Regions from separate parts of the Pseudoalteromonas sp. ASV78 genome, predicted to be linked through region 1. Evidence: predicted binding sites of a transcription regulator. Region 1 holds the regulator's gene; each other region holds the start of a gene.

Region 1 (10,113 bases):
TCAAGATTGTCAGCTCAGTAGGCCAATAATCGGATTTTAAAGGGGTTGAACCATGAAAATAAAACGTTTTTTTGCTAAAGATATGCGTACCGCACTGAAAGAAGTGAAAGATGAACTCGGTGTAGATGCTGTTATCATGTCAAATAAAAAGTTAGCCAATGGAGTCGAGATTGTCGCCGCCGTTGATTATGAAAAAGCTGCCCCTAAAGCACCAGCACAGCCACAAGTTACAATGGCACAAGCACAAACCAATGCTAACTTTGTGAAACCTGCGCCGCAACGTACACAGCCTGAACCGCAAGCCGCGGTAGCTGACAGCCTACAAGCATTATTAGAGCGTCAATCACCACGTCCGCGCTCACCTGAGCTTGCCTCAATGTTCAGCCAGTCAGGGATTGATACTGCAACTCAGTATCAGCCACAGCAACAACATCAAGCACCGCAAACTCGCCATGAACCTCAAGCACATAATGATTTTGCTCGTCGCGATAGCGCGCCTCGTCCACAAACGCAAGCACACAGCTTAGGCTTTGATGATGAACTTGAAAGTGGTTTTGATGATTTAGATACGCCAGTGGCAACCAAAAGCGCAGCAAAAACTGATGAGATCAGCGCAATGCGTGATGAAATGGCCGCGATGCGTCAATTACTTGAATATCAAGTGTCGGGTTTAATGCAACAAGATATGGCTCGTCGCGATCCAACTCGTGCTTGCATGATTGACCGCTTAGTGGGTATGGGCATCGACAGTGAAGTCGCAGAGCAAATGGCCTGTTTCATTCCTGATGATGTATCACGTCAGCAAGCATGGCAAGCACTGTTGCAAATGGTTGAAAACCAAATGCATACTACGAACAATGAAATTTTACGCCAAGGCGGAGTTTATGCACTTGTTGGCCCAACGGGGGTCGGTAAAACAACCACGGTGGCTAAACTTGCCGCCCTCGGTGCACAGAAGTACGGCGCTGATAAAGTCGCACTTATTACTACTGATACTTACCGTATTGGTGCTTATGAGCAATTAGCTACTTATGGTCGTATTATCGGCTGTGGTGTAAAACAAGTAAAAGATGCCAATGAATTAGCAGAAGTTTTATATCATTTACGCAATAAGCGTCTAGTATTAATAGATACCGCTGGCATGAGCCAACGTGATTTACGCTTAACCGAGCAATTAAATACGCTAATGCGTAATCAACGTGTCGATATTCGTAACTATTTGGTACTTAGCGCCACAGCACAAATTAACGTGTTACAAGAAACCGTAAGGCACTTTAAAAAAGTACAATTAAGTGGCTGTATTTTCACTAAATTAGACGAATCGCTAAGTTTAGGTGAGATTATCAGTATAGCGATTCAAAATCGCCTCCCAATAGGGTATCTTACTAACGGTCAGCGCGTTCCTGAGGACATTCGGGTCGCTAATGCAGAGAAATTAGTAAAAAAAGCTGAACAATTGTATTTAAAAAGAACAAAAGCACAACATTCAAGACGTCAAGCAGTAGCGTCAAGCACAGTAGGGATGTATGATTAACACAGTATTAGATCAAGCAAGTGGCCTGCGTAAAATGAGTCAAAACAATAATAACGGCGTTAAAGTTATCGCTGTCACAGGTGGTAAAGGAGGGGTTGGTAAAACTAACGTCTCACTAAACACTGCGATTGCGTTAGGTCAACTCGGAAACCGAGTATTAGTACTGGATGCCGATTTAGGTTTGGCAAATTGTGATGTGATGTTAGGACTGCGAGTAGAGCGCAACCTATCTCATGTATTATCAGGTGAATGTGAACTTGATGAAATTTTAGTCGAAGGTCCTGCAGGAATAAAAATAGTGCCTGCAACTTCTGGCTCACAAAGCATGGTCGAACTTTCTCCCTCTGAGCATGCCGGTTTGATCCGTGCTTTTAGCGAATTAAATACCGAATTTGATATATTAATCGTTGATACTGCTGCTGGTATTTCTGACATGGTATTAAGTTTTTCGCGCGCAGCGCAAGATGTCATGGTGGTAGTATGTGATGAACCAACCTCAATCACCGATGCTTATGCATTAATCAAGGTATTAAGCCGTGAGCATGGCGTATATAAATTTAAAATCGTGGCTAATATGGTGCGCAGTATGCGTGAAGGCCATGAACTATTTGCTAAACTCTCAAAAGTAACAGATCGCTTTTTGGATGTATCGATGGAGTTGGTGGCAACCGTCCCTTATGATGAAAATATGCGTAAAGCAACGCGCCGGCAAAAAGTGATTGTTGATTTATTTCCAAGTTCTCCTGCGGCAATAGCATTTAAAACATTAGCGACAAAAGCAGTTAAATGGCCTATACCTAATCAACCTTCTGGCCATTTAGAATTTTTCATAGAAAAACTAGTAAACGGCTAATTATGACGGCATCGGTGAATAAAGCGATGGGATATCAATCTACACAAAATTTAAATGTGATTGTTGAACGACATGCTTCTCTAGTCAAAAAAGTAGCGTGTCATTTAATCGCTCGTTTACCTGCGAGTGTGCAACTCGATGATTTAATTCAATCGGGGATGATAGGGTTAATTGAAGCATCAAAAAACTTTGATGCAAGTAAAGGCGCAAGCTTTGAAACCTTTGCAGGTATTCGTATTCGCGGTGCGATGCTTGATGAAATGCGTCGTGGCGATTGGGCTCCTCGCTCTGTACATCGTAATAGCCGCAAAGTAGCAGAGGCTATCAGCGAACTAGAAAGCGAACTTAATCGCGCGCCGAAAGACATTGAAGTTGCTGAAAAACTTGATATTACACTGGATGAGTACCATCATATTCTTAATGATGTCAATTCAAGTAAAGTGCTAGGAATAGAGGACTTAGGGGTTGATGAAGATGTAATTACCCCTGTGGGACATGATTTAGCGCTAGACAAGCCCTTTAATAACGTTAAAAATGAACGTTTTAATCAATCATTGTTAACGGCTATACAATCTTTACCTGAACGAGATGGGTTAGTATTGTCGCTGTATTATAACGATGAAATGAATTTAAAAGAGATTGGACATATACTCGATGTAAGCGAATCGCGTGTGAGTCAGATACATGGTCAGGCGATGATTAAGCTCAAAGCAAAAATCAATGACTGGATAAATTAGTAGTAAGTAAATATAGGTTCAGACCTCACCGGAGGATGTTTTGGATAAAAACATGAAAATTCTTGTTGTTGATGATTTTTCGACGATGAGACGTATTATCAAAAATCTGTTAAGAGATTTGGGTTTTACAAATGTACAAGAAGCTGATGATGGCTCAACAGCTTTACCGATGTTACAGAATCAAGAATTTGATTTTGTGGTAACAGATTGGAACATGCCGGGCATGCAAGGGATTGATTTGTTGCGCGCTATTAGGGCCGATGACAGCCTGAAACATCTTCCAGTTTTGATGGTAACAGCAGAAGCTAAAAAAGAACAAATAGTTGCTGCTGCCCAAGCTGGTGTTAACGGCTATATCGTTAAACCATTTACAGCTGCAACACTTAAGACCAAATTGGAAAAAGTGTTTGAGCGTTTAGGTTAAATAAATAGGAGAGGCTTATGTCAGCACCAGCTGCGCCTCAGATCAGTTTAGAACAAGCCCGTCAGCTTGTGGTTTACCTTGAAAACGGTGAACAAGAAAAAGCTGATCAATTAATTATTGATGCGGCGTCAAAAGAGCAATCAGAATTATTCGCCGAAGTAGGCAAACTGACGCGTCAGCTTCATGACGCGTTGAAAAATTTTGAGCTTGATACACGTTTAGCTGACTTGACGACTGAAGCTATCCCTGATGCTAAGCAGCGCCTTAATTATGTTATGGAAATGACAGAAAACGCTGCCAACAAGACCATGGATGCGGTAGAAGCAAGCTTACCAATTGCTCAACAACTTGCAGATGAAATTTCACATATCAAACCTACGTGGGACCGTCTCATGAATCGTGAAATTGAGCTGGGAGAGTTTAAAACACTCTGTCATAGCTTAGATAACTTCATGAATAACTCACAAGCTAAAACGGATGAATTGCAAGGGCTGATGACCAATGTGTTAATGGCGCAAGATTTCCAAGATTTGACTGGTCAAGTTATCCGTCGGGTGATCGAATTAGTTAGAGAAGTAGAAGACAGCTTGATCCACTTGTTAACCGCATTTGGCAGCCAAGATGATAGCGAAACAAAAACAATAGCACCAGCCATTGAAAAACCGCCTGCTGAAAATACACTTGCAGGCCCTGAAGGGCCAATTATTGATAAAGAATCTCGTGATGATGTTGTCTCAGGGCAAGATGATGTAGATGATTTATTATCAAGCTTGGGCTTCTAAGAGGAGAAAACTGCATGAGCTTTGAAGTCGATGAAGATATTTTACAAGATTTTCTAGTAGAGGCTGGAGAAATTCTTGAGCTTTTGTCAGAACAGCTGGTGGAGCTTGAAAATAACCCAGATGATACCGAATTACTCAATGCAATTTTTCGTGGTTTTCATACGGTCAAAGGTGGCGCTGGCTTTTTAAGTATGACTGAGTTAGTCGATGCTTGTCACGGCGCTGAGAACGTGTTTGATTTATTACGCCAAGGCGTGCGAAAAGTTAATTCTGAGCTGATGGATGTTATCTTACAAGCGCTTGACACAATTAACGAAATGTTCGCGACTATCCAAAGCAGAGAAAAGCCAGAGCCTGCCAATCCTGAACTACTCGCCGTTTTACATAAATTAGGTTTGCCGCCAACTGCTGATGAAATCAGTGGTGCAGCAGCATCAGTGGATGAGACACCTACACCAGTCGTAGATGCTGATGCTATTTTAGATGATGACGATCCATTTGCATTTGACTTATTATTTGATGGTCAGGTAGATAGTGACCAAAATGATACTCAAATTGATGAAATTACTGAAGATGAATTTGAAAGTTTACTCGATGAGCTGCATGGTAAAGGCCAAAGCCCAATAACCACAACCGGTTCAGTGCATAATGATTCATCGAGCAGTGATATTACTGATGACGAATTTGACAACTTACTAGATGAATTACATGGTGTTGGCAGCTTTGGTATGGTGAGCAACAACACTGCAAGTAGCCAAGCTGCTGCTCCTAACCCCGCGCCGATTGAAGCGCCGAAAAGCACCAACCCAGATGAAATCAGTGATGATGAATTTGAAGCTTTACTTGATGAACTGCATGGTAAAGGAAGTGCTCCCCAAGCGACAGAGTCAGCACCTGCGCCAACGCCATCCGCTGCTGTTGCCGCTAAGCCTGAAATTAAAAAACCAGCTCCAAGTGAAGCAAGTAAGGCGGTTGAAAAGCCAACCCCTACAGCAACGCCTGCGCCAGCCCCTGCTGCGGCTAAAAAAGCGCCACCACCACAAGCCGATACCACAGTGCGCGTTGATACTAAGCGCCTCGATCAAATAATGAATATGGTCGGTGAATTAGTATTAGTTCGTAATCGTTTAGTGAGCCTTGCCACCAATACTGAAAGCGAAGCGATGGGTAAAGCCATCTCTAACCTTGATGTAGTGACAGCAGATTTACAAGGTGCGGTGATGAAAACGCGGATGCAACCAATCAAGAAAGTGTTTGGTCGTTTCCCTCGTGTGGTACGAGATTTAGCGCGTAGCTTGAAAAAAGACATTAACCTGTTATTGGTTGGTGAAGAAACCGATCTAGATAAAAACTTAGTTGAAGCACTGGCTGATCCACTTGTCCACTTAGTACGTAATTCAGTTGACCATGGTATTGAAATGCCAGATGTGCGTGAAGCTGCAGGTAAATCGCGCACAGGTACCGTGACATTGTCAGCATCTCAAGAGGGTGACCATATTTTGCTTACCATTCGTGATGATGGGGCGGGTATGGATCCTGAAAAGCTGAAAAAAATTGCCATTAGTAAAGGGGTGCTTGACCACGAACAAGCAGCGCGCTTGTCTGATACGGAAGCGTATAACCTCATTTTTGCACCTGGCTTTTCAACCAAAGAGCAGATCTCGGATATTTCAGGCCGTGGCGTAGGTATGGATGTGGTGAAAACCAAAATTACCCAGCTTAATGGCTCTGTGAGTATTCAATCTGAGTTAGGTGTAGGCACCATCCTAGAAATTAAAGTTCCGTTAACGTTGGCTATTTTGCCAACATTGATGGTGGTTGTCGGTGAGCAAACATTTGCATTACCACTGGCTGGTGTTAATGAAATATTTCACCTAGATCTAACTAAAACGAATGTTGTTGATGGTCAATTAACCATTATTGTGCGTAAGAAAGCACGACCGTTGTTTTATTTAGAGCATTGGTTAGTTAAAGGTGCAGACAGATCATTACGCAAAGCGCAAGGCCATGTTGTAATTGTACAAATAGGTACGCAACAAGTTGGTTTTGTAGTGGATTCATTGATTGGTCAAGAAGAAGTGGTTATTAAACCGCTTGATGCTTTACTACAAGGAACACCGGGTATGGCAGGTGCAACGATCACCTCTGACGGCGGAATAGCGCTGATCTTAGATGTGCCAAACCTGTTAAAACACTACGCAGGTTAGTCCAATTCTTATCTTATTGTGAGAGCTAAACATGGCTCTCACAGATAAAATTTAACAAGAGTATGCCAATGGCAGTTAAAGTTTTAGTTGTTGATGATTCAAGTTTCTTTCGCCGTAGAGTGAGCGAAATACTTGAGCAAGATAAGGATATTGAAGTCATTGGTTTTGCGGTAAACGGCCGAGAAGCCGTAGACAAAGCAAATCAATTACGACCAGACGTAATCACTATGGATGTTGAAATGCCGGTGCTTGATGGGATTAGTGCTGTCAAAGAGATCATGGCAGCCAACCCAACGCCAATCCTGATGTTTTCTTCACTGACTCGTGATGGCGCAACAGCTACCTTAGATGCGCTTGATGCAGGTGCTTTGGATTTTTTACCGAAAAAATTTGAAGATATTGCCCGTAATAATGAAGATGCGATTAAACTACTACAAAATAAAGTAAAAGAAATTGGCCGCAGACGATTATCACGTTTTAGTCGGCCTACAGCAACAACGCCAGTGACGCCCACCTCTACAGCGACTACAACACGACCTGCAATTACTCAGCCTGATCGAAGTTTTAACCGCAGTACTGCGCCTAGCACAACCGCGAATATTCGTGCATCAGGAAAAAAATATCAAATTGTCGCCATTGGTACCTCTACGGGTGGGCCAGTTGCACTACAAACGATTTTGACTCAGTTACCGGCTAATTTTCCACACCCGATTTTGTTAATACAGCATATGCCTGCAGCGTTTACACCTGCGTTTGCTGCCCGCTTAAATGGTTTGTGTAAAATACAAGTAAAAGAAGCTCAACAGGGGGATAAATTAATGCCTGGCGTGGCTTATTTGGCACCCGGTGGTCAACAAATGTTGATTGAAGGGCGCGGTGCTAATCGTACACTGCGGGTTTTTGAAGACGATAGTGTGCGGATCACTTATAAACCGAGTGTCGATGTCACTTTTGCCAGTACTGCGAAAGCCTTTCAGGGGGATGTACTCGCTGTTGTGCTTACTGGCATGGGGGCCGATGGACGCGATGGTGCAAGAATGCTGAAACAAGCTGGCGCCACTATTTGGGCACAAGATGAAAAAACCAGTGTGGTATATGGCATGCCGCAAGCGGTTACAAGTGCAGGATTATCATCGGCAAGTATTGCGCTTAGCGACGTTGCTACTCGGTTAGTTCGTGAGATTGGTTGTGGATAAGCTGTCATTTTTAGGCCTGTTAGTTGCACTTTTTGCAATTGGCTTTGGTTATTCATTGGAAGGTGGGGTCGTTAGCGCATTATTTAATGGCCCAGCATTGATAATTGTACTCGGTGGCACACTCGGGGCGGTGATGCTGCAAACACCCGCCAGTACTTTTAGCAAAGTATTAAAGATTAGTCATTGGGTGTTTTTTCCGCCGAGTCATGATATTGATGGGGCAATTGAGCAAGTTAAAAGTTGGTCACAGAAAGCGCGTCAAGAAGGGTATTTGGCACTAGAAGAGATTGCGTTGACGCACTCAGACCCTTACGTTGCCAAAGGGTTGAGTTTACTCATTGATGGTAATAGTGAGCAAAAGCTCAGAGACACACTCGAAATTGATTTATTACTGGAGCGTGAGCGTTTACTTGAGGCCAGTCGTGTCTATGAAGCGTTGGGCGGTTACAGCCCTACCATTGGTATTTTAGGTGCGGTGCTTGGGCTTATTCAGGCGATGTCGTTTATCACTGATCCCGAAAAATTAGGAGCCGGTGTCGCAACGGCATTTATCGCGACTATTTACGGTGTTGGCTTAGCCAATTTATTGTTTTTGCCAATGGCTAACAAACTGCAGCAGCAAGTTGAACAAAAAATGCTTTACCATGAGCTACTCGCTGAAGGCATTATTGCTATGAGCCAAGGCGATAGTCCGGTCAATATTGAGCTTAAACTTGAAGCGTATCGCGTTGAGCGACCAACTCAGTTACAACAATAATGATACGCCGCCGTCTTCGTCATTCGTCGAATAAAAATCAACATACTGAGCGTTGGCTGGTTTCGTATGCCGATTACATGACTATTATGTTTGCTTTTTTTGTGGTGATGTATGCGATTGCTATCAATAAAGAAGAAAGCTTTCAAATTTTATCTGATTCGCTGGAGCAAGTTTTTGATAAATCAGCCCGTCAGCATTCCCAAGCAGGCCAGGGCGTAACCGGCACTGGTTTATTAACCGATAGAGTCAGCCCTGAGAAAGAACTACTGTTTGGTGAAAGTATTCAAAAGCAAGAAGTTGGCCCTGAACTGCTTGATGGTCAAAGTGATACGAGTAATATAAAACAAAAGCATTTAGGTAAACCTCTGGATAGTTTACTGACTAAACTGCAATCAGCTTTAATTGATGAAATACGCGACGGCGAAGCTAGTTTAGAGCTACACCAAGATTGGTTGATTATTGAATTAAGCTCTGGGATGTTGTTTTCAAGTGGTAGTGCCGTGGCACACTTACGTGCAAAACAAGTGATCAAATTAGTAAAAGATATAATTGCGCCCGTTGATAATTACATTCGTGTTCGTGGTTATACCGATAATGAAACTATTCATAATGAAATGTTTCGTTCAAACTGGGAGCTGTCTGTGGCACGGGCTACTTCTATTTTAGTCGAACTAGATACGCTGGGCATTAATCCTGCGAGAATGGCTATAGAAGGCTATGGTCAGTATTCGCCCTTTGCCGAGAATGACACCGAGCAAGGTCGTGCAGAAAATCGTAAAGTAGTGGTGGCATTATCTAAATATGGTTTACCAGCGAAACCAGCAGTCGCTGAGGAGCAAGAAACGCAGCAACTAGCAGCAGAGCCGCAAGCAATTGAGTTGCCAAGTGATGATAACAGCATTAAAGTGATCCAACTCCCACATGGTGGCATACGAATTACAACGCGCAATGAAAAAAAATAAGGTGTGATGTGAAAATCTGGACGGTAGCGAATCAAAAAGGCGGAGTAGGGAAAACCACCACGGCTGTGAGTTTAGCTGGCATATTAGCGCTGCAAGGAAAGCGGGTATTACTGATTGATACTGATCCCCATGCATCTTTAACCTATTACTTTGGCATTGACTCTGAAGATTTAGAAGTCAGTGTATATGATGTATTTGCCCGTGGTAGCGCGATGGCCAGTGAAGAGATTTTACAAGCGCTTTGCCCATCAAATATTGATAATTTAGACATTTTGCCTGCTACCATGGCGATAGCCACCCTTGATCGCAGTATGGGTAATAAAACGGGGATGGGGCTGATTTTAAAAAAAGCGCTAACAAAAATCAGTGAACATTATGATTATGCGATATTAGATTGTCCGCCAGTGCTGGGTGTTTTAATGGTGAATGCGTTGGCTGCCAGTGAACGGATTTTAGTGCCGGTGCAAACGGAGTTTCTAGCGCTAAAAGGGCTGGACCGCATGATGCGAACCATGGAATTAATGCAAAGCTCGCAATCAAAGCAGTATCAATATACCATTATCCCGACAATGTATGATAAGCGCACCAATGCATCCCTCGAGGCATATAAAACATTACAGCAGAGCTACCAAGAAAAGGTTTGGCCAGGGGTAATACCTGT
Region 2 (10,113 bases), 3.8 Mb from region 1:
TTGCCTTGCTTTTAAAACGTCGCTTTTGCGGCGTTTTTGGTAATTGCGCAAATACTTGACTATTACACTGCCCGGCTTGATCGATAAAATGTGATAAATCGCTTAATAACGGTGTTAAAAACTGCTGATAGCTCATACGCTGTTCGGCAATGTCACCTAGTGAAGCTTCCCATTTTGCAGTTAAATCGGGGCTAGCTAACCCTTCGGGTAATACACCTATTAACGCTTTACCTGTCTGGGTTGCCAAAATTGATTTACCTTGGCGTTGTAAAAAGCGCCGCCTAAACAACAGCTCTAAGATACCAGCTCGAGTTGCTTCAGTCCCTAAGCCATCCGTTTCTTTAAGAATTTTTTTGATATCTGGATTTTTAACATAACGACTTATCCCCGTCATTGCACTTAACAGCGTTGCATCAGTGAAATGTGCCGGTGGCGTGGTCATTTTATCGATGATTTCGCCATGGCTACAATGAAGTTTTTGCCCTTTAACCAATGGCGGTAATGTTTGCTGATCTTTAAGCTCCGATCGGCCCATCAGCACTTTAAAGCCTAGACCAACATCTTGTTTAGCATTGGCCTTAAATAAACCACCCGCTATGGTAACCTCAACTTTCGTTTCATTAAAAACATAATCAGGGTAAAACTGAATAAGATAATGGCGACAAATCAAGCTATACACTTTGCCTTCATCGCTATTTAAACTTGCGGACTTTAACTGTTTAGCCGTGGGTATGATTGCATGGTGCGCAGCAACTTTGGCGTCATTAAAACACTTACTGCGCATGCGGGTATCAGCGCCTTGGCACGTTGCGTCACTTTGCCCACCATTAGTCGCGATTGCTTTTATAATACTGGCGGCTTCTTGATGATGGTCTTTTGGTAAATAGCGATTATCTGAGCGTGGGTAGGTGATAAGTTTATGGCGTTCATATAAAACTTGGCAAATATCTAACACCTTTTGTGCTGGCATAGTAAACGCTTTTGCTGCATCGATTTGTAGAGCAGATAAATTATACGGCAAAGGCGCTTGCTGTTTTTTCTGCTTTTGCTCAAGTGCCGTCACTTCGCCGGGTTGATCCGTGACACGTGCTGCAACATTTTCCGCAAGCCCTCGGTGCAATATCCGCCCCTCTTCGTCTTGATAAGGTTCGCACGCTTTGCTTGGTTGCCATTTAGCAGTAAAACTCTGTTGCTCTTGGGTATGTAAATGGGCAAACACTTCATAGAATGGTTTTGCTCTAAAGTTAGCAATTTCATTATCACGATTTACCACTAGGCCTAAAATAGGTGTTTGTACTCGTCCAACAGAGAGTACATTACCAAACCCTGCTTTTTGCCCTGCCAGGGTATAAGCACGTGTCAGGTTCATACCAAACAACCAATCAGCACGAGAGCGCGCAAGAGCTGAAACACTTAGGGGAATAAAGTCACGATTAGTACGCATACTCGCTAATGCTTTTTTAACTGCACTGACGTTTAAATCGCTGATCAATAACCGTTGGATACTGTGCTTTTTAGCTTGTGATAACTTGACTTGCTCAATCACTTCATCAACCAGCAACTGACCCTCGCGGTCGGGATCGCCAGCATGAACAAGCTGCTCAGCTTGCTTGATTAACTTTTTAAGGACAGTGAGTTGCTTACGGGTTTTAGATTTAGCCTTTAACTGCCATTGCTCAGGCACTATAGGTAAGTCATCAAAACGCCATTTTTTGTATTGTTCGCTGTAGTCATCAGGTTCAGCTTGTTCTAATAAATGACCTATACACCAAGAAACACAATCGCCATTAGCCACTTCAATATAGCCATCATGTTTTTTATGAGGCTTTGGTAAGGCATCGGCAATGGCACGACCTAAAGATGGTTTTTCGGCTATATAAAGTTTCATTGGCCACTATCAACAACTGGTTATTTACACAGTAGTTTAGCACACGTAATTTAATCTACAAATAGTTAATGATTAGCTCTTTAGACTGCGATTTTTTCGCATAAATAAATACAACAGAGGAAGGTAGCACACAACGACAGTGCCAATATTGATTAACGGTAATAACGTTTTATATAGCATGGTACTATACGATAAATCCCAAAGGTGACGATCCACTAATCTAAATAATTGTAAAATAGGCGCACTAATTACAACCAATTGACCAAGCACACTTTGCCAAAGGTATAATTTATCTTTAATACCTAAGTAAGCAATCAAGGCCATCCAAGCAATATCATTAAATGCCCAGACTACGTAGCGATAAACATAAACGCCTTCATCAATACTCATTAGACTATCGTAAATTAAAGCGCCATACAAAAAAAACGCAGCAGTAACCAACGCAAAACGCAGTGCGAGATAATCCTTACGTAAATAAAAAACAAAAATAGCTGGGCTTAAAATAAACACCCAGCTATTTTCAAGTACTCTCATACTAGTTTCGAACCATGGGGGCATAGAATTACCTAATCTGGTTTTTTATCATCATCGCCGCCATTACCATTACCCGGCATATAGCTATATTTATCAACGTTTTTCATCGTACACTCCGTTACACTTGTTAAAAAGTCACTTTAAGCTAAATTAGCTACTTTGCCAAGTACCTTTATCTTACATCTATCGGATCTGACTCTTTTGCTTTACCTTGCATAATGGAGATTTCAACACGGCGATTACGTCGTCTATCCGCGTCAGAATCATTGGGAACAAGTGGTCGAGTTTCTGCGTGGCCTACTACAACCATACGCGTCTTATCAAAGCCTTGCGCTTTTTGCATTTCTGTTGCCACTGCAACAGCACGCTTCGATGATAAATCCCAGTTATTGGTATACAACTCATTGGATACTTGAAAATCATCGGTATGCCCAGAGACAGTAATTTCACCAGGAACATCTTTTAAAAGCGTTGCAATATCGCGAATAATAGGTTTGAATTTAGGCTGCAAAAAAGCACTGCCCGAAGGAAATGAGCCATTTTCGCGAATACGAATAAGAATTTGCTGGCCTAAAGATTCCAGCTCAATCGCCCCGTCCATGATTTGCTGCTCTAATTGCTGTGCTATTTTTTTCACCAGCTCATTCACTTGCTCTTGATCAGCGGCAGAAACTGCTTGCTCAGAGGCTTGTTGTTGTGCTGTGCTTTGTGACTCACCACCGCGCTTATTACCGCGTTGTTCTTGACGGCCACCGGCAGAACTTTCATCACCAGCTTGAAATTCCAACATTTGCTGAGTCATTTCCACGGTTTGCTGTTGAATTGTTTCTATTGGTGTCGGTTCTGGTTTACCTGGCGTAAACTCCATCGCGATAACGGATGTTCCCTTAGGTATATCTTTAACTTCTATTTTATTTTGTACACCGAAAGCAAATTTCATCGAGCCCGCAATTTGTTTAAATTTCAGCACATCCATTTCTGAAAACGCGAGCAAAAGTACAAAGAAGCACATCAATAGCGACATCAAATCCGCAAACGTGCCCATCCAAGCAGGAAGTCCTGGTGGTGGGCATTTGCACTCTTGCTCAGACATGCTTACTCCTCAGTATCGACTTTTCTTTTTGATTCAGCGAGATAGTTTTTCAAAATACCTTCAATTACTTTTGGGTTTTGACCATCCTGAATACCTAATACAGCATCTAAGATCAAACGCTGGTTCATGGCTTCTTCATCTTTACGTAGCTCTAATTTGACTTGAATTGGGATCGCAACCACGTTGGCTAAAAATGCACCGTATAAAGTTGTTAACAACGCTACCGCCATGGCAGGTCCAATTGCTTTAGGGTCGTCCATATTTGATAGCATCGCCACTAGACCAATAAGAGTACCAATCATCCCCATAGCAGGCGCGATATCGGCAAGCGCTTTGAATAAGCCAGCACCCGATTCATGACGAGTAGAGGTAAGAGCAATATCTTTTTGTAGTGTCGCTCTAACCACATCCGCGTCATGGCCATCGACAAGCATATCGACACCTTTGCGCATAAATGCATTCGGTATTTCTGCTTCTTCGAGCGCTAAAAACCCCCCTTTGCGTGCCGAATCAGCAAGTTCAACGGCTTTTTCGATAAGCTCTTCTGGGGATTCAATTTTAAACATAAACGCTTTAGCAGCAACTTTACCAATGCCAAAAAACTGGCTCATCGTATAGTTTGATAACACGATAAAAATCGAACCACCAAATACAATCACCACAGACGGAGTGTTGTAGAACATCACTATTTCGCCGCTGCTACTCAAAAACATGGACATGATTATCAAGCCAATAGCGCCGAGAATACCTATAATGGTTGCTAAATCCACTTACCCCTCCAAAGGAACTCATGCTTTACTGCCTATGGCAGCAAACTTTTATTATTAACTGCTTATCGGCAATCTATTGAATTACTTAAACCATTTAATGAAAAAAATGAAATGAAAGTTTTTTGCTCTATTGGCATTTTAATCTACCATGCTTAACCTGCAAGGTTTAAGTTCTGGTACAAACCATTAATCGTGATAAGAAAACAGTTTATTATTCAAAAAAAATGCATCAGTCTTTGACCTAGTTTAGCATTCCCCCTAAAATTGGCCTCACATTTCTATCATCTAAGTTGAATCCACTATGGCGACTAAAAAACCAGAGAACCTAAGCTTTGAGCAAGCGCTTGAAGAATTATCCTTAATCGTCACAGAAATGGAGCAAGGTGAGCTTTCGCTTGAACAATCGTTAAAACAATTTGAACGCGGCATTGCGTTGGCTGGGGCATCGTCTAATAAATTGCAACAAGCAGAGCAAAAAGTCGCTATTTTGATGGGTAACGATAGTCAGTCATCGCTTACTAACTTTGATAATGATTTGGAATAACGAGTGTTAATAACAGAGCAAATTAAATGCGCTCAACGTGATGTTGAAGCCACTCTCAATCGGTATTTTGAGCAGCCACTGGATACCGATCAAACTATCAAGCTGGCCACTCACTATAGTGTTTTAAACGGCGGCAAACGGCTGCGGCCATTTTTGGTCTATGCCACTGGCAGAATGCTTGGTGCTAAGCATCAGGATTTAGATGTTTTAGCTGCCGCAATTGAATGTATTCATAGCTATTCGTTAGTCCATGATGACTTACCTGCTATGGATGATGATGATTTACGCCGCGGTAGACCGACTTGCCATATTGTATATGGTGAAGCGCATGCCATTTTAGCTGGCGATGCGCTGCAAACGCTGGCGTTTGATTTAATCGCTAATCATGCATTTGATGTCCCTGCCCAGCAACAGCTAAAAATGATTGCAACACTCGCCAAAGCATCCGGCATTGAAGGTATGGTCGGTGGCCAAGCATTGGATATTGCCGCAACAAACACAGCAGTAAGCCTCATTGAACTTGAGCGTATTCATCAACTAAAAACCGGTGCTTTGCTAAACTGCGCAATTAGTTTAGGGGCACTGTGTGCAACGGATATTGATGAGCATACATTATTACAATTAAAGCGCTTTGGTGATGCAATTGGACTGGCTTTTCAGGTACAAGACGATATCCTAGATATCGAAGGCGATACTCAAGTGCTAGGAAAACCACAAGGTTCCGATGTTGCAGCAAATAAAGCAACCTACCCAGCTATACTTGGTCTGGCTGGTGCAAAGCAAAAAGCACAACACTTACTTGAACAAGCACTGCATGCTTTAGCTGCAATAAATGCCGATACCACAGAGCTTGAGCATTTAGCGAAATATATTGTGGAACGCGATTATTAATTGCAGCTTCAGATTAAGCTGATAATGATGTACAAAATAACTAAAAAACCAGAGTAACATTGCGTTATAATAACGTCTGGTTAGCGAAGGATGTATGAAAAATCATGACACTTGATAGTAGCAAGTATCCATTATTAGGTTTGGTTGATGAACCAGCCCAACTGCGTGATTTAGCGCAACAAAAATTACCTGCATTTAGCAATGAGCTGCGTGATTATTTACTTAACTCAGTGTCGCAAAGCAGTGGTCACCTTGCATCAGGCTTAGGTACTGTAGAGCTGACGGTTGCATTGCACTATGTTTACAATACTCCCGAAGACCGTTTAGTGTGGGATGTAGGTCATCAAGCTTACCCGCATAAAATATTAACGGGTCGTCGCGATCAAATGCATACTATTCGCCAAAAAGATGGCCTGCACCCTTTTCCATTTCGTGAGGAAAGTAAATACGATACCTTTAGTGTCGGTCATTCAAGCACCTCAATTTCTGCGGCTTTAGGCATGTCTATTGCGGCGCAAAAAGAAGGCAAAGGTCGTAAAACAGTCGCGGTTATTGGCGATGGTGCGATCACTGCAGGCATGGCATTTGAAGCTATGAATCACTTAGGTGATGTTAAGTCTGATATGTTGATCATTTTAAATGATAACGAAATGTCGATTTCAGAAAACGTGGGGGCACTCACTAACCATTTTGCGCGCATCTTATCCGGCAGTTTTTACACTAATATTCGCGAAGGCAGTAAAAAGCTACTTGCTGGTGTTCCTCCAGTAAAAGAATTAGCCAGTCGCATGGAAGAGCATTTAAAAGGCATGGTTATTCCTGGCACTTTTTTTGAAGAGCTTGGCTTAAACTATATCGGCCCAATTGATGGCCATGATGTAAATATGTTGGTAGATACATTACGTAATATGCGTAATTTAAAAGGCCCACAACTACTGCATATCAAAACCCAAAAAGGTAAAGGCTACAAACCAGCAGAAGCCGATCCGATTGGTTATCACGGTGTGCCAAAATTCGATCCTGCGATTTCAAGTTTGCCAAAATCAAAACCGGGAGCAGCAACTTTTTCTAAAGTATTTGGTGATTGGCTATGTGATATGGCAAGCCAAGATCACAAACTAATGGCGATAACTCCAGCCATGCGTGAAGGCTCTGGTATGGTGCGCTTTTCAAAAGAACACCCTGAGCAATATTTTGATGTTGCCATTGCAGAGCAGCATGCGGTTACTTTAGCGGCAGGTTTTGCTTGTGAAGGCTTAAAACCGGTCGTTGCTATTTACTCCAGCTTTTTACAACGTGCGTATGACCAACTCATTCACGATGTAGCACTGCAAAACTTACCGGTATTATTTGCTATTGACCGTGCCGGTATTGTTGGTGCGGATGGTGAAACCCATCAGGGCGCTTACGATTTAAGCTTTATGCGTTGTATTCCAAATATGATTATCATGGCGCCAAGTGATACTAATGAATGCCGCCAAATGCTTTACACGGGTTACCAATGTAATCAACCCGTCGCGGTACGCTACCCTCGCGGTAGTGCTGGCACAACTGAGATCTGCGAACAAATGACCGAGCTTGAAATCGGCAAAGGCCGTGTGATTAAGCAAGGTACTAAAATCGCTATTTTATCTTTTGGTACTTTGCTTGAGAATGCTCAACTGGCTGCAAAAGAGCTCAACGCAAGCCTCGTTGATATGCGTTTTGTTAAGCCGCTAGATAGCGCACTAATCGACACTTTATTAGCTGACCATGAAATTATTGTAACACTTGAAGATAATGCCATTGTTGGTGGCGCAGGCTCTGCCGTTAATGAATATTTAGCAGCTATAAAAGCAAAGGTAAGCATCCTAAATTTAGGTATTCCGGATGAATTCATCAAACATGGTACGCAAGAGCAAATGCACGATGAAATGGGCTTAGGCTCACAAGGCATACTTGAGAGCATTAAAAACTTTATTACTGACTAAACTATGCTGTAGCACATAGAGTCAGGTGAGATAATAAAAAAGGAGCAACGGCTCCTTTTTTATTATCCCTATAAAAATCAACTCATTACAAAAAACTTCAATTTATTTTCATTTTCTTGCATCCAATAATTTCCCTGTCACGTTTATTCACTGAGGTTAACTCGTGAGCAAAGCGTTCACGCTTTTATGTAATACCAATCGACTTAAATATTTAGCCTTTCTAGCGTGCTAAATAAAGCGCTAACGGCGTTATAAATTTTTCATGTAGAACAACTACATATTAAAATTTATGCCTTGTTATCACTCTATTTATCCGTCGCTATAAATGACTAATAACTTAACACGATTGGTATAGGCTGTTTTAAGCAAAACTCTTTGTATGTTCACATTTGATGGAATATTTAAGAAGGTACAAATTATGAAAACGTTCAAATTAGGCGCAACAACACAGTCTATTCACGCTCAATCAATGGCAAGTAAACTTTGCTTATCGGCACTTACTTTAGCAATTTTGTTTAGTTTAACCGGCTGTGATGGTGACGATGGGAGCGATGGTGCTGGGGGTACACAAGGCGCGGCAGGTGTTGCTGGCACTAACGGAACAAATGGTACTGACGGTGCAAATGGCAGTGACGGTGTTGATGGAGCCGATGGGAGTGCTGGTTTTGCAGCAGCAACCTTTATCTTAGCTAATAATGGGGCCGACAACGCAGGCACGATTGATCTAATTGACCAAAATGCTGCGAAGTTAAAAACATTTAACAGTGGTGCCAATGAAGGTGTTGCATTTGATGGCTTAGGTAATTTAGTGCAAGCCAGCGATTCTGGTAATGGCGCACTGAGCACCGTTTGCCAAGTATTAAGTCGCGCAGATGGCACAATGTTCGATAGCAACCGTGACCGCACTATTACTGGGAGCAATACCAGCTTAGTCAATCCTAAAGGCATTCATGTATCTACTAAGCGTGGACTCATTTTTATCGCCGACTTTAATGCCGTTCAGATCACTGTTTTTGGTGCCACCGCAGCGGGTGATACTGCACCTTTAGCAAGCACAGTAACAGACGCAAAACCGTGGGATGTTACCTACGATGATAGCAACGACCGCTTATATGTGGCGCTAACCAATGGTGACGTTACTGTCTATGACAATTATGTCGATGGCGGTTTTGTGGCAATGCCTACACGTACCATCACCCCTAGCAATGAAGCTGGCGAGAAAATTTCCGTCAACCTTCATGGTATTGTTTATGATGCTAACACCAATAAATTAGTGCTTTCTGATGTCGGTAGTGCCAGTGATGCAACTGATGGTGCCTTGTTTGTGATCGATAATGCATCGCTTGCCGATGGTAACACCGTTGTTGCACGTAGTATTGCAGGCCCAGCAAGTATGCTTGGCAACCCTGTTGATATCAGCCTAACAGGCAGCGATTTACGTGTTGCAGAAAAATCAAATGACGCAGTACTGGTATTTAGCAATATTTTTTCAGGTGCCAGCGGTGATATCAGCCCAGATAGCGTTACACCCACTATTAAGCCAGAATCAATTACTGAAACAGTAATGCACAATGACATGGCAGATGTATCAGACAGTTATTTGGCTAACATGCCATTAATGGGTATTGCAGTCAGTAGCAACCCAGCTGCTGCTGGTCCAACAACAGGGCAAATATCACGTCTAAATGCGCCACTTACCAGCGAACTGGGCAGTTATAATGCCAGTCAAACAATCGAAAGCGTGACCTTTGATAAAGCTGGTAATAGTTATACAACCTTTGACAACAGCACAACTTCAGTCGGTGGTATTGTCATTTCCAACAAAGTCGCCATGCATCGCGATGGTGAGGTATTTTCTCTAAGCCAAGACTCTATTATTAGTGGTGCAAATACAGGCCTAATTTCACCTAAAGGTCTTGATGTAGCATCTGACCGTGGGTTAATTTTTGTTGCTGAAAATAATGCGACCACACCGGGTATTTTAGTGTTTTCAACCTGTACTACAGGTGATGCAAGCCCGCTTATCACACTCACACCAAGTAACAGCGCACGCCCTTGGGATGTCGATTACGATGTCGCCACAGACCGTGCATTTGTTGCATTAACCAATGGTACGATTGCCGTGTTTGATGAAGTTAACAGTAAACTAATGGCCGGTATGAGCACAATTACAGGCGAAGATCGCTTGATCACACCTGCAACAGCTGGCGCTGCCTTCCCTGCTCCGACCAATCTCCATGGCATCGATTATGATCCGCTTAGTGACTCGTTGATCGTCTCAGATGTAGGCAGTGCAGCAGACGCCACAGATGGCAAATTATTTGTCTTGAATAATGCGGGTACTAGCTCAGGCTTGAGTAATGTCAGTGTCAATATCGCAGGACCTGCGACTATGCTTGGTAACCCAGTCGATATTATGTTTA
Region 3 (10,113 bases), 110 kb from region 1:
GCTAGAGTGGTCGAGTTTATTGACAAAAGCCTTGATATAAAATTCCCTGATGTTCAATCTCTCCTATTGAAAGAGCTAAACGAGCTGTCTTTAGAAGAGCCCAATATGATGAAGTTCATTTCGAAATTCGATAAAGCCCTCAAAGAAATTGCATCTAAAGCTACAGATGATAATGATAAATCAGAACTAGAAATGAGCATTTCAGAATTAAACGATTTTAAATATTTGTGGTTAAAATTTAAAACGAAGGGAATTGGCGATTCATTGAAAGCATTTAGGAATGCCCTCGCTCTCGGTCAAATAAATAATAAAATTGACAACAAAGGACTAACTTTAAGCACCGTGCACACTATGAAAGGTTTAGAAAAAGATATCGTCTTTTTGATGGGAATGTGTGAAGGGGTGTTCCCCGATTATAGAGCTCGCTCAGAAAGCGATATATCTGAGGAAAGAAATAATGCATTCGTTGCTGTCACAAGAGCAAAACGATGGTTATATGTTTCTTATCCAAACAAAAGAACTATGCCTTGGGGTGATATAAAAGCTCAATCCGCTTCTAGGTTCGTTAAAGAAATGCAATAGATATAATAGAACCTCTAGCATTCTTACAGTAAGTACAAAAAGACAACTCAAGATCTATTTAATAATTGTATATTGATTGCAGAAATTGAGCATAACTTAATAATAATTAAAGATTACAGTGCTACACATGTGCTACACAGAAAATAAAAAGAATGGAAATAAAACCGTAACTTATTGATTTTATTGGTAGCCCCTACAGGAATCGAACCTGTAACTGCCCCTTAGGAGGGGGCCGTTATATCCATTTAACTAAGAGGCCACATTCGAGCTTCGAGCTTCGAGCTGCTGATAGCTGATAGCTGATAGCTGATAGCTGATAGCTGATAGCTGATAAGAAATTATAACGGTTTATCCTATTTACAATCAAGCAGTTAAATGGACTTAATACGGCCTTAGTTAATACTTGCGCTCTGTAGGTGGATATCGGCGTTGTTGAGCACGTAATATGGCAGGGTTTTATTGCTGCTGGCGATAACGCGTTTGCTGGTGATGTCGATAATACGGGCGTTTACTTCAACACCGTTGCTGCGATAAATCAAGGTGCCTGATAACACATGGCTGGCGATGCGTTGATTTGCGAGTTGCTCTATATCACGAGAAAACACAAAGTCACCACGGGCATTCATGGCGATGTGGTCGGTGGTTTTAAAGTCAACAATGCCATAACCAAATTTTTGTAGTTGATGAATAAAACTCTCTGATAACTGGTTGCCTAATTGGTTGCTGTTATTAAGGGTGGCATCTAAATCTACAAATGAAGTAACGGCAATCGAGGTATCAAGCTCTGTTTGCATTGTGTCGACTAAGTCTAACGCCATTTGCTCTACATAATTAACCAGTGTTTTATGATGCTTGTTAGGACTAAATTGCGCTGAGTTCTCAAGCGGCTCGGCGCTGTTCATTTGTACTTGTTTTAGCATTTGAGTAAGGTCATATCGGCTAGTCGTGCTTTGAACTGGCTCAGTCGTATCATTGGTCATACTGCATGCACTGAGGATGCTGATCACCCCCCCTACGGTTAGTAACTTAGCGCTATGGGTTAACTTACTCATCATCGGCCTCACTTACTCGCTTGTTTTAGCATTACGCCATCAGTGCGATAGCTGCTGTCGAGTGCATCAATCACTGATTGCGGAATAAACCCTTGTGCAGAGCCAACCACAGCTTTGCTTGCTAAGCCAATAATACGGGCATTAACGAGTACACCACCTTGGTGATTTACCATAGTACCGGCAAGCACGTAGTTAAAATTTTGGTCTTGGTTAAGCTCTAAATAATCGCGGCTAAATACAAAGTCACCGGTTGGCGTGACTCGCATAAAGTCGGTGGTTTTAAAATCAATCACCGGCACACCAAAATTGTGCAGCTCGTGCATAAAGCTTTCGGCAATTTGATTACCAAGTAAAGTACCATCGTTGTAGTTGTCGTCCAAAAAGATAAAGCTCGATACGGCAAGTGGCGTTTTACTGTTCACGTACTGTAGGTTTTCTGCCATATCTTGCATTATGCCACGTACGTAATGATTAATATTTTTACGCGTTGGTACACTGACCTGACTACTATCATTGATCACCGCGGTATTACTTTGATACAACGAATTCGTTTGCCCAGGGGCTGCAACCATTCTTTGATCATCAACCAATTGCGGAGAATTATCTGTTCGTTGTGTTGTTTTTCCTGGTTCCATCATTTGTGCGCAACCAAAACCCAGTGGCAAACATAAAGTTAATATTAAGCGTTTCATGAGAGCTCCTAATTAGTATTCGCTGCGGTAAATATAACCGTCGCGCTGCTGTATTTTTTCATCGCCCCACATCACATTGATAGGGATTTCTGTACTGGCGGCAGATACAACGCGGCTATCTTGCGTATTTACCATGCGGGCATTCACTATATAGGCATGTTGTTGCCGTGTTAGCGTACCCGTGATGACAAAGTCAATATTCTGACGTTGACGTAATTTACTAATATCACGACTTAACATGCCGTCGGCATTGCTGGCAAGATTAAGATGATTTTCAAGTCGGTATTCGATAATGTGATAACCAAGCTGAGTAAACTGGGTCAGTAAGCTTTCTTGAATTTGCTGACTAAGCCCGGCGCCTTGCCCTTGTGCTAGTTCGCTGTCTAGCGCGTTGGCTAAGTAAAAGCTAGTAACGGCAATCCGTGCAGAGCTTTTAAATGGCCCTTGTACATGGCTCAATTGACTACTCAAATCACCCACATATTGCTGCACAGTATAAGGTGCCATTGTCGCTTTTGGCGCGTTGGTACTTGGTGCTGGCGGTTTTTCTTGCGTTAAACTACACGCAGTTAGACTCAGCAATAATAAACATAACAAAAGGCGCATAATTGCCATCCTCACTAAACATGGCAATAACAAAGCAAGTATTATGCCTATTTATAATTTTACTGGGTGATCTGTGTAGTGAGTCACCATGCAGTTGAGCTGTTGTAGCTTTAATTTATCACAATCAGCTTGGGCGTTTTTTTGATATTGATAAGCCCCGATTTTTAAGCGGTAGTAAGTCATGCCTTTTACCTGAGCAGTTTCGACATTAGTGATAAATTTATCTGACAATAAACTCGGTGCTTTTTGTTGAATTGCTTGCCAGCTTGGGGCTAATTGCGATTGTTGCGTGACCGCAATGATTTGCAGAGCAAACAACGCATTCTTAGTATCGCTAGGCAGCACTGAAGTAGTATCCGCGGGTTTTGCTGATGATACTTGTTGTGGCTGTGGGCTGCTTTGGCTTGCTTCTTCATTTGCTATTGCGGTTAACTGTGTGATCAATAGCTTCAAATCACTTTCTATCAGTAATAACCGCTCAAGATCCGGTTTAATCGCTTGCCACTGTGCAGAGCTGGTTTGCAGTTGCTGCAACTCTTGTTGCGTGATCTGCACATAGGGTTGATGATTAGTTTCAGCCGTGTTGCGGGTACTTTTTTGCGCGCTATTCATCGTGCTGCTACAGCCAGATAGTATACTTAAACTCACTATTAATACGGCTGATTGAATTACACTAAACGATTGTTTGATATTCATTACTATTCCTTTAATGAAGTATGGTTCGTTGTTCGATATCACACTGCAACCCCTGTTGTATTAATGACTGACAAAGATCCGCAAACTCAGGCTGAGCCTGCTCAGCGTATCCTAAGGCGAGTATGTACTTACTTTGCTGTTGATCATGAATATAAAACACGTCTTGCTGTTGTAATTTTAAGCGTGGGCTGATCAAACGTAAGTATGCTTTTAACATCATTAACGATGAAAAATTTCCCGCATTAACAATAGTCCCCGATACCTCTTCGAGTGATTTTAAAGTAAAATCAACCCCAACCAACACATCCCCTGTTGCTGATAAATCAACAGTTACTTGCTGGGTGTTTTTTAATGCTTTACGTTTTTTGAAGCTATCGTCAACCACAGCACGGTACTGCCCTGGCCGTAAATCGGTAAACAAATAGTAGCCATCATAAGCCGCTTGGGTGTTGGCAACTTCTTTATCGTTTTGATCTAATAAGGTTATTTTTGCATAAGGCTGAATTTGTGTATGTTCACCTTGTTGTTTATATACCACGCCTTCAATTTCACTGGCATTATTGAGCGGATAATCCATGTATTCAATAAACCCTGCTCTTGGCGTGATTGAAAAACCATCGTGGGCAGGCACGAAAAAAGGATCGGGGAAGCTGTCTCTATCGAGCACAATATCTGTGGTGCGATTAGCTGGCATTGAGGTTAACAATGCAATGCCATTTTCATCGGTTATTGCTTGGCGATAATTTTGCAGCCCTTTTACTTTTATTCCTGCGACGCCTTGTTCGTCAGGATCCATAATGCCGTTGTTATTTTGATCTAAAAATACTTTAACCAGTAAACTACCGGTACTCGTTAAGCTACGATTTGACATAAAAGTACGGTTATTTTCAGCGTCATAACCAAAACTAAAGCGGCTATATAAACTAACAAGCCAATTATCATTACTGTCGTAGTTAATGGTGCTGCTTAAATTAAAATCATCATTTTGCCAATTAAGGCCCAAGTCCGCTGATTGGATATTCTCATTAAGGGTATTTTTAAGTGTGAGCTCGGCTTGTAACTTTGCAGTAATACTGCGATTAAATTCAGCTTGGTAACTTAAAATATCACTGTCTGGCGAGAGTAAATAATCAAAACCAAAACGACTATATAAACGCCCTATTCGTCCTTGCACACGGGTTGCGCCATATACTTTACTTTGCTCATTTACATTTTGCCATTGCAATAAATTGTTCACAGAGAAGCCTGAATAACTATAATTAAAACGATTATAGGCTTGTTTTAGGTCGCGGCCTGAGCTTGAATGCTGTAATAAAAAGTTGTTTTGATAATTAAGCCGACCATAACGATTTTGCATCAGCTCACCCGACATATCGAATTGATAACTTTGCAAGTCTTGTTGTTGATCCGAGCGATCAGTGACGCTAAAAAGCAGTGATTGCTCCGCTAATTGGGTTCTTGCTGTAAGCTCTAATTCATTTTGTTGCTGGTTATTTTGCTCGTAGTCTAAATTAACCAACAGTCTTTCAAACAGGTTAATATTGCTACCAAACGCAAATTGATAAAACTCATCGTCTTCGCGTTTTTGCGCCATAGCACCAGTGTAAATGGCAATATTATCGGTCAGGCCACGTTCGTATCGCCCTGCCGCTAACCAGCCACTTTGTTGTGTATTACTTTCACTTCCTAGTAATTGTTTACCTTGCTCTGATACCGATATTTCGTATGCAGCTTCTCCTTGCGCCAATTGATTACCGTCAATAAAGTAATATTCTGTTTTGCGTTCAACTTGCCCTTGCGGACCATAAAAGATCAACTCAAAGTTATTTTCACCATACAGTAAATCAATACTATCAAATATATAACGACCATCCGCGAGGCTTAACTGTTGTTCAATTAAAATGCCATTACGATAAAGCTCAACGTCCCAGCCGGGCTGAATGGCCCCGGTGAGGTTAATCCGATTGTTATCTATTTTTCGATCTAACTGATAATTTGAAAACTTAAAACCCCGACCATACTGACCGTTATAACGACTACCTATTTGCGTTGCAGTGATATCACCAAATTCCAGTTCGCTGGCTGCAAAAGCACCGAGTAAGTTGTTATTCACATCTTGTTTAGAGAATGTCAGCCGTGAGTCGCTCAATAAATCTTGTTCACGTCCTGCTAAAAAGTATTCAGCAGAAAGATACGCAAAATCTTGTGCGCCTAGTAATGAATAACTTGTCCGACTGCTGTCATTATCTCGACGATAGTTTAGCTGTAAATCGGCCACTGGCATTGAAACCGCCTGATAAGGGCTGGCCTTCCAAGGTTGTGTAGGTTGATTATCCCCTTTGCGCTGGTTGTTAAACAATCGCTTTTGCCTTTGTTGTTGCGCAGCAACAGGAAATAATTGTTCCGTTGTAAGCTCTAGCGTTAAATTCGCATAATCAGGGGTAATAGAGACAGAGAAGGCGCGCTGTAAAATAGCCGCATCAATATAAATATCATCATCAATGAGCAGTTGCTGCGCAGAGAGTGTAACCATTTGATTATTAGCAATTAAGTTTGCAGGTTCAGTGGCACTCAGTGCAAATAAGTTTGCTTCATTGATAAACCAACCTGCAGCAGTGCCATTTGCAACATCAACATTAATAGCCAGTTGTAATATTTCGACTAACCCCGATAAACCCAATAACACGCCTTGTTCGCTTTTTATCGCAAACGCTTCACCAAGATATTCATCATTAAGGTGCAGCGAAAAGAGTAAAAACTCACCGGTGGCGATACGTTGTACTATGCTCTGACCGAACTCATTTTGCACGGTAGGCTGTTGCTGCGCATCTGTTTGTGAGGGAGCTTGATTTAATTTAGCTTGAATAGCTTTAATAGTGCGCAGAACGTCATTCGTCTGCACACTACTGGCAAGGCTCATTGGGCTGAAAAGTAGCACCCCAATGGCAAGCATACGGATCATTTTCATGACTTAATAGCGCTTAACGTTATTCCCCGATAGCTAGCGTATAAGAAGCGAAATCAATCGCTTTATATTCCGCAGTACCTTGATAATCAAGTAGCAACTCCGCGTTTTTAGGAAGCTGCTTGTCTTTAAATAAGCTAAGCGTTGCTGTGACTGTATCGACTTCAGGGTAAACACTTAAATTGCTAATTTCAGCTATCTTTTCTTGTTCACCGGACGCAGTTTTTATATAAGCGCTGAGTTTTCCATAACTACTAAAGTTGTTATGTCGTTGCAGTTGCACTTGAATTTGTGGTTTGGTCTGATTGGCATTTTTTATAATATTTGCCTGAGTGATCGTAACCTTAGGTTGTTCTGGCTGTTCACGATAAATAACTGGAATACTAAAGCTCATAATCATATTGATCTGTATTCCTGATTTTTGCTCTTTATTCTCATTAGGTAAAGCTTGAAATAATAAGTGCGAACGATATTCGCCAGGCTGTAAACCTTTTGGCTTTCGAATCGCAATTTTAACGGTTTGTTTTTCACCAGGTGCTAAGGTCACTTGCTTAGGAGATAAACGCGTCATTGGCGATAAACTGTTTGCTGTTACTTGCGCTAAGTTATTATAACCTCCACCCGATAAAGCTTGCTTTTCACTCCATATAACACGATAAGTACGCTGTTCATCAGAGTTGTTGATCACTGTTACTTTGGCACTGCGCTGACGTTCATCAAAGGTAACACGGGTCGGTGAAATCAATAAGTTTGCCAAGGCCATTTGGCTAAAAAATGCTGTTAGCAGCACACACATCACTGTTAATTTATTGAACATGACAGTCCTTAGTAGTCAATCGAAATTTCTAGGTTAGTAGTGGAGGAGTAGTCGCCATCTGAATAGCTTTTACTGCTAGGTTTTGTTATCAATGTGCCGCCAATAAATACTTTCGCTTCACCTAAATCATCAGTTATGGTGGATTTTGGAAAGCCATTAAGACGTACTTCAAAATCGGCGCTGCTGCTACCCTGTGCGTTGTGCTGCACTGTTACAGAGTTAACTAATTGCATGGTTAGCTGTGTATGCACAGGAAAATCAGTCAGCAATAGCTCAGCCGGTTGGCCTTTTTCTAGCACATAAATACGACCTATTGTATTTATCTCAGCGTCAGCCTTAATAATCACAGAGCTGATGTTACTATTGCTAGGGATCACCAAAGTGCCAAAATCAAGATGTTGCTGGACAATCGAATTGGCAAAATTATACGGGCTATAAATTAAAGCACTTACAGCCACTGCATAAGGTAAAAGTCGCACTAGAAACGATTTAATAAGCTACTTCGATTTGGAAAGTACCTGTATATTCAACATCTTTGTAAGGTACAGTTGTTGCTAAGTTATCTGTAGACAATGTGGCACCAATAGCAAATTCAACTTCACCGTCTTCACTGGCAATTAATTTTGCTGTTAAATCGTCATAAGGCGTGTTTATATTTGGTCCACTAGTGATAAAGAAGGTCCAATCATCAATCGAGAATTGCGGCTCACCCGCTCCTTTTGATGCAGATTCAAGCCTTCCTGCCCCAGGTTTAGTAATAGTAAGTATCGCATTAGGTACTACATCTGACACAGTAAAAGTAGCAGGAGAACCTTCTTCAATGACTGAAATTAAAGCATCACCAGCATCAGTTTTAGTAGTTTTAATTGCTGCATTAGGGTTGGGGTTAATTGTCAGGGTTGCAACTTGAGCGCCATCATCCTGTGCTACAGCACGTATAGTACCAAAACTAAGATCTTCTCCCTTACTTAAAACAACAGTGTTTTGTACTTTAACTGTTGCAGAAAAGTCAGCGCTTGTCGCTAATGTAGGAAAAGAGTGAATTAAAGAAAAAGCGCTAATAATAGCAAGAGATCGTTTCATATTAAATCCTTATAAGAATTGGGGTATTACCGTATTTGGCCCCATCATAATTATTATCGACACTTAGAACAATTACTTTAAGCTTAATGACTGAAAAATCAGATAAATAACTTACTTCATTACAAAGGCTGGCCAACAAATGGCGCACTCAGGCATTTTTGGCCTAAATTTTGTGCTAATGAACAAAAAACATTGGCTTCGGTATAGTTTTGAAACGGTCCAACACGGAGTCCATACAAGGTAACGCCTTTATTTTGACGCTCTGTCATTACAAAATTTAATTGGCTAAATGCCTGCGGATATTGTTGCTGTAACCTTACTATTTGCGTCCTCACTCTCTGCGGTTTTAAATACAGGCCAAGTTGTGCCCCAGGTAAGGGATCAGTTAAATGTGGCTGATAATTGTTTGCGGGTGCTTGAGTTTGTTGATTTGCTGCGTTATTGAGTTGAGATAGTTGCGGATCATCGCTGCTATGTACAACTGCAACATCATTTTGACGCAACGCTGCTGGGTTTTCAGCTATTTCTGTATCTGATGAAAGCGCCATAATTAACAATTGCAGATCTTCCTCCATCGCAGCTAGACGAGTAATGCTCTCTTGTTGCGAGTGCCATTGCTGTACATACTCTTTGACTTGTTGATCTGATATTAATGCGGGTTGTTTTGCAGCGGAGCTGCTACTACACCCGTTAAGGCTGATAGTTGCAACTAACACTGCCAGTGGCAACCAAGTTTGTTTTTTAAAACACATCATCTGTTAGCATCACGAAATAAACAATGCGGTATTGTAAGCAAAGTAAGTGCCAGTTACAGCTGTTTTGCTAAAAGGAAACGAAATATCGACAAATAAATATTCGGTAAGTCATATTCTTACTAAAATTCAGGCAATAAAAAAGTGCCTCTTAGACACTTTTTATAATGAACTTAAACCTTAAACTAAGGTTTTAATAAAATCACTAAGCTCATCTTTAAATTCATCACGGCGCAGTGCAAATTCAATGGTCGCTTTTAAGTAGCCCAACTTGCTGCCACAGTCGTGACTACGTCCTTTGATGGCGTATGCATCAACAGCTTCTTTTTCCATCAACATGGCAATAGCGTCGGTAAGTTGAATTTCATCACCTGCACCTGCAGGGGTTTTCGCAAGTAATGGCCAAATATTTTTACTTAAAACGTAACGCCCTACTACCGCTAAATTTGATGGTGCAGTAGCAATGGGTGGCTTTTCGACCATATTCTTAATTGGCGCACTCTGCCCTTGCTCAAGTGTAGCGTCACCTAAATCAACCACACCAAACTTATCAACATCTTGCATTGGTACTGGCTCAACCATAATTTGGCTGTGTGCGGTTGTGTTAAAACGCGCGATCATTTCTGCAAGGTTATCTTTGCTTAGGTCGCTTTCAACGTCATCAATAATCACATCAGGTAAAATTACCACAAACGGTTCATTGCCGATAATAGGTGCAGCGCAGTTAATCGCATGGCCTAACCCCTTTGCTTCACCTTGGCGAACATGGATGATAGTGACGTCTTTTGGACATATCGCTTGTACTTCAGCAAGTAATTGACGCTTTACCCGTTTCTCTAGCGTTGCTTCTAGCTCAAAACTGGTATCA

Evidence for each region. The regulator FliA, encoded in region 1, starts transcription of late flagellar genes. The targets are predictions, from matches to a motif close to CTAAAGNTNNNNNNNNNNNNGCCGATA.
Region 2: pomA (flagellar motor protein PomA) is a predicted target of FliA. The motif match lies at 4,349-4,375, and genes of this name have one in related genera.
Region 3: ACMVDV_RS00315 (DUF4402 domain-containing protein) is a predicted target of FliA. The motif match lies at 8,548-8,574, and genes of this name have one in related genera.

Annotation. Positions count from the first base shown of each region.
Region 1 is NZ_JBLOPA010000001.1:185,321-195,433, forward strand. It holds gene flhA (flagellar biosynthesis protein FlhA) at 1-29, shown strand, start outside; gene flhF (flagellar biosynthesis protein FlhF) at 53-1,534, shown strand; gene ACMVDV_RS00760 (MinD/ParA family ATP-binding protein) at 1,527-2,387, shown strand; gene ACMVDV_RS00765 (RNA polymerase sigma factor FliA) at 2,414-3,124, shown strand; gene cheY (chemotaxis response regulator CheY) at 3,165-3,548, shown strand; gene ACMVDV_RS00775 (protein phosphatase CheZ) at 3,566-4,330, shown strand; gene ACMVDV_RS00780 (chemotaxis protein CheA) at 4,345-6,537, shown strand; gene ACMVDV_RS00785 (protein-glutamate methylesterase/protein-glutamine glutaminase) at 6,606-7,733, shown strand; gene ACMVDV_RS00790 (flagellar motor protein) at 7,726-8,490, shown strand; gene ACMVDV_RS00795 (flagellar motor protein MotB) at 8,490-9,452, shown strand; gene ACMVDV_RS00800 (ParA family protein) at 9,461-10,113, shown strand, end outside.
Region 2 is NZ_JBLOPA010000001.1:3,983,951-3,994,063, reverse strand. It holds gene ACMVDV_RS18190 (DNA topoisomerase III) at 1-1,888, opposite strand, end outside; gene ACMVDV_RS18185 (hypothetical protein) at 1,961-2,446, opposite strand; gene ACMVDV_RS18180 (flagellar motor protein MotB) at 2,595-3,515, opposite strand; gene pomA (flagellar motor protein PomA) at 3,518-4,285, opposite strand; gene ACMVDV_RS18170 (exodeoxyribonuclease VII small subunit) at 4,587-4,829, shown strand; gene ispA ((2E,6E)-farnesyl diphosphate synthase) at 4,833-5,720, shown strand; gene dxs (1-deoxy-D-xylulose-5-phosphate synthase) at 5,825-7,690, shown strand; gene ACMVDV_RS18155 (YncE family protein) at 8,109-10,113, shown strand, end outside.
Region 3 is NZ_JBLOPA010000001.1:75,693-85,805, reverse strand. It holds gene ACMVDV_RS00365 (ATP-dependent helicase) at 1-40, shown strand, start outside; gene ACMVDV_RS00360 (3'-5' exonuclease) at 106-582, shown strand; tRNA gene ACMVDV_RS00355 (tRNA-Arg) at 767-841, opposite strand; gene ACMVDV_RS00350 (FlgO family outer membrane protein) at 975-1,637, opposite strand; gene ACMVDV_RS00345 (FlgO family outer membrane protein) at 1,643-2,326, opposite strand; gene ACMVDV_RS00340 (FlgO family outer membrane protein) at 2,339-2,932, opposite strand; gene ACMVDV_RS00335 (SPOR domain-containing protein) at 2,984-3,628, opposite strand; gene ACMVDV_RS00330 (hypothetical protein) at 3,639-6,596, opposite strand; gene ACMVDV_RS00325 (molecular chaperone) at 6,616-7,410, opposite strand; gene ACMVDV_RS00320 (DUF4402 domain-containing protein) at 7,419-7,889, opposite strand; gene ACMVDV_RS00315 (DUF4402 domain-containing protein) at 7,900-8,493, opposite strand; gene ACMVDV_RS00310 (SPOR domain-containing protein) at 8,613-9,248, opposite strand; gene galU (UTP--glucose-1-phosphate uridylyltransferase GalU) at 9,426-10,113, opposite strand, start outside.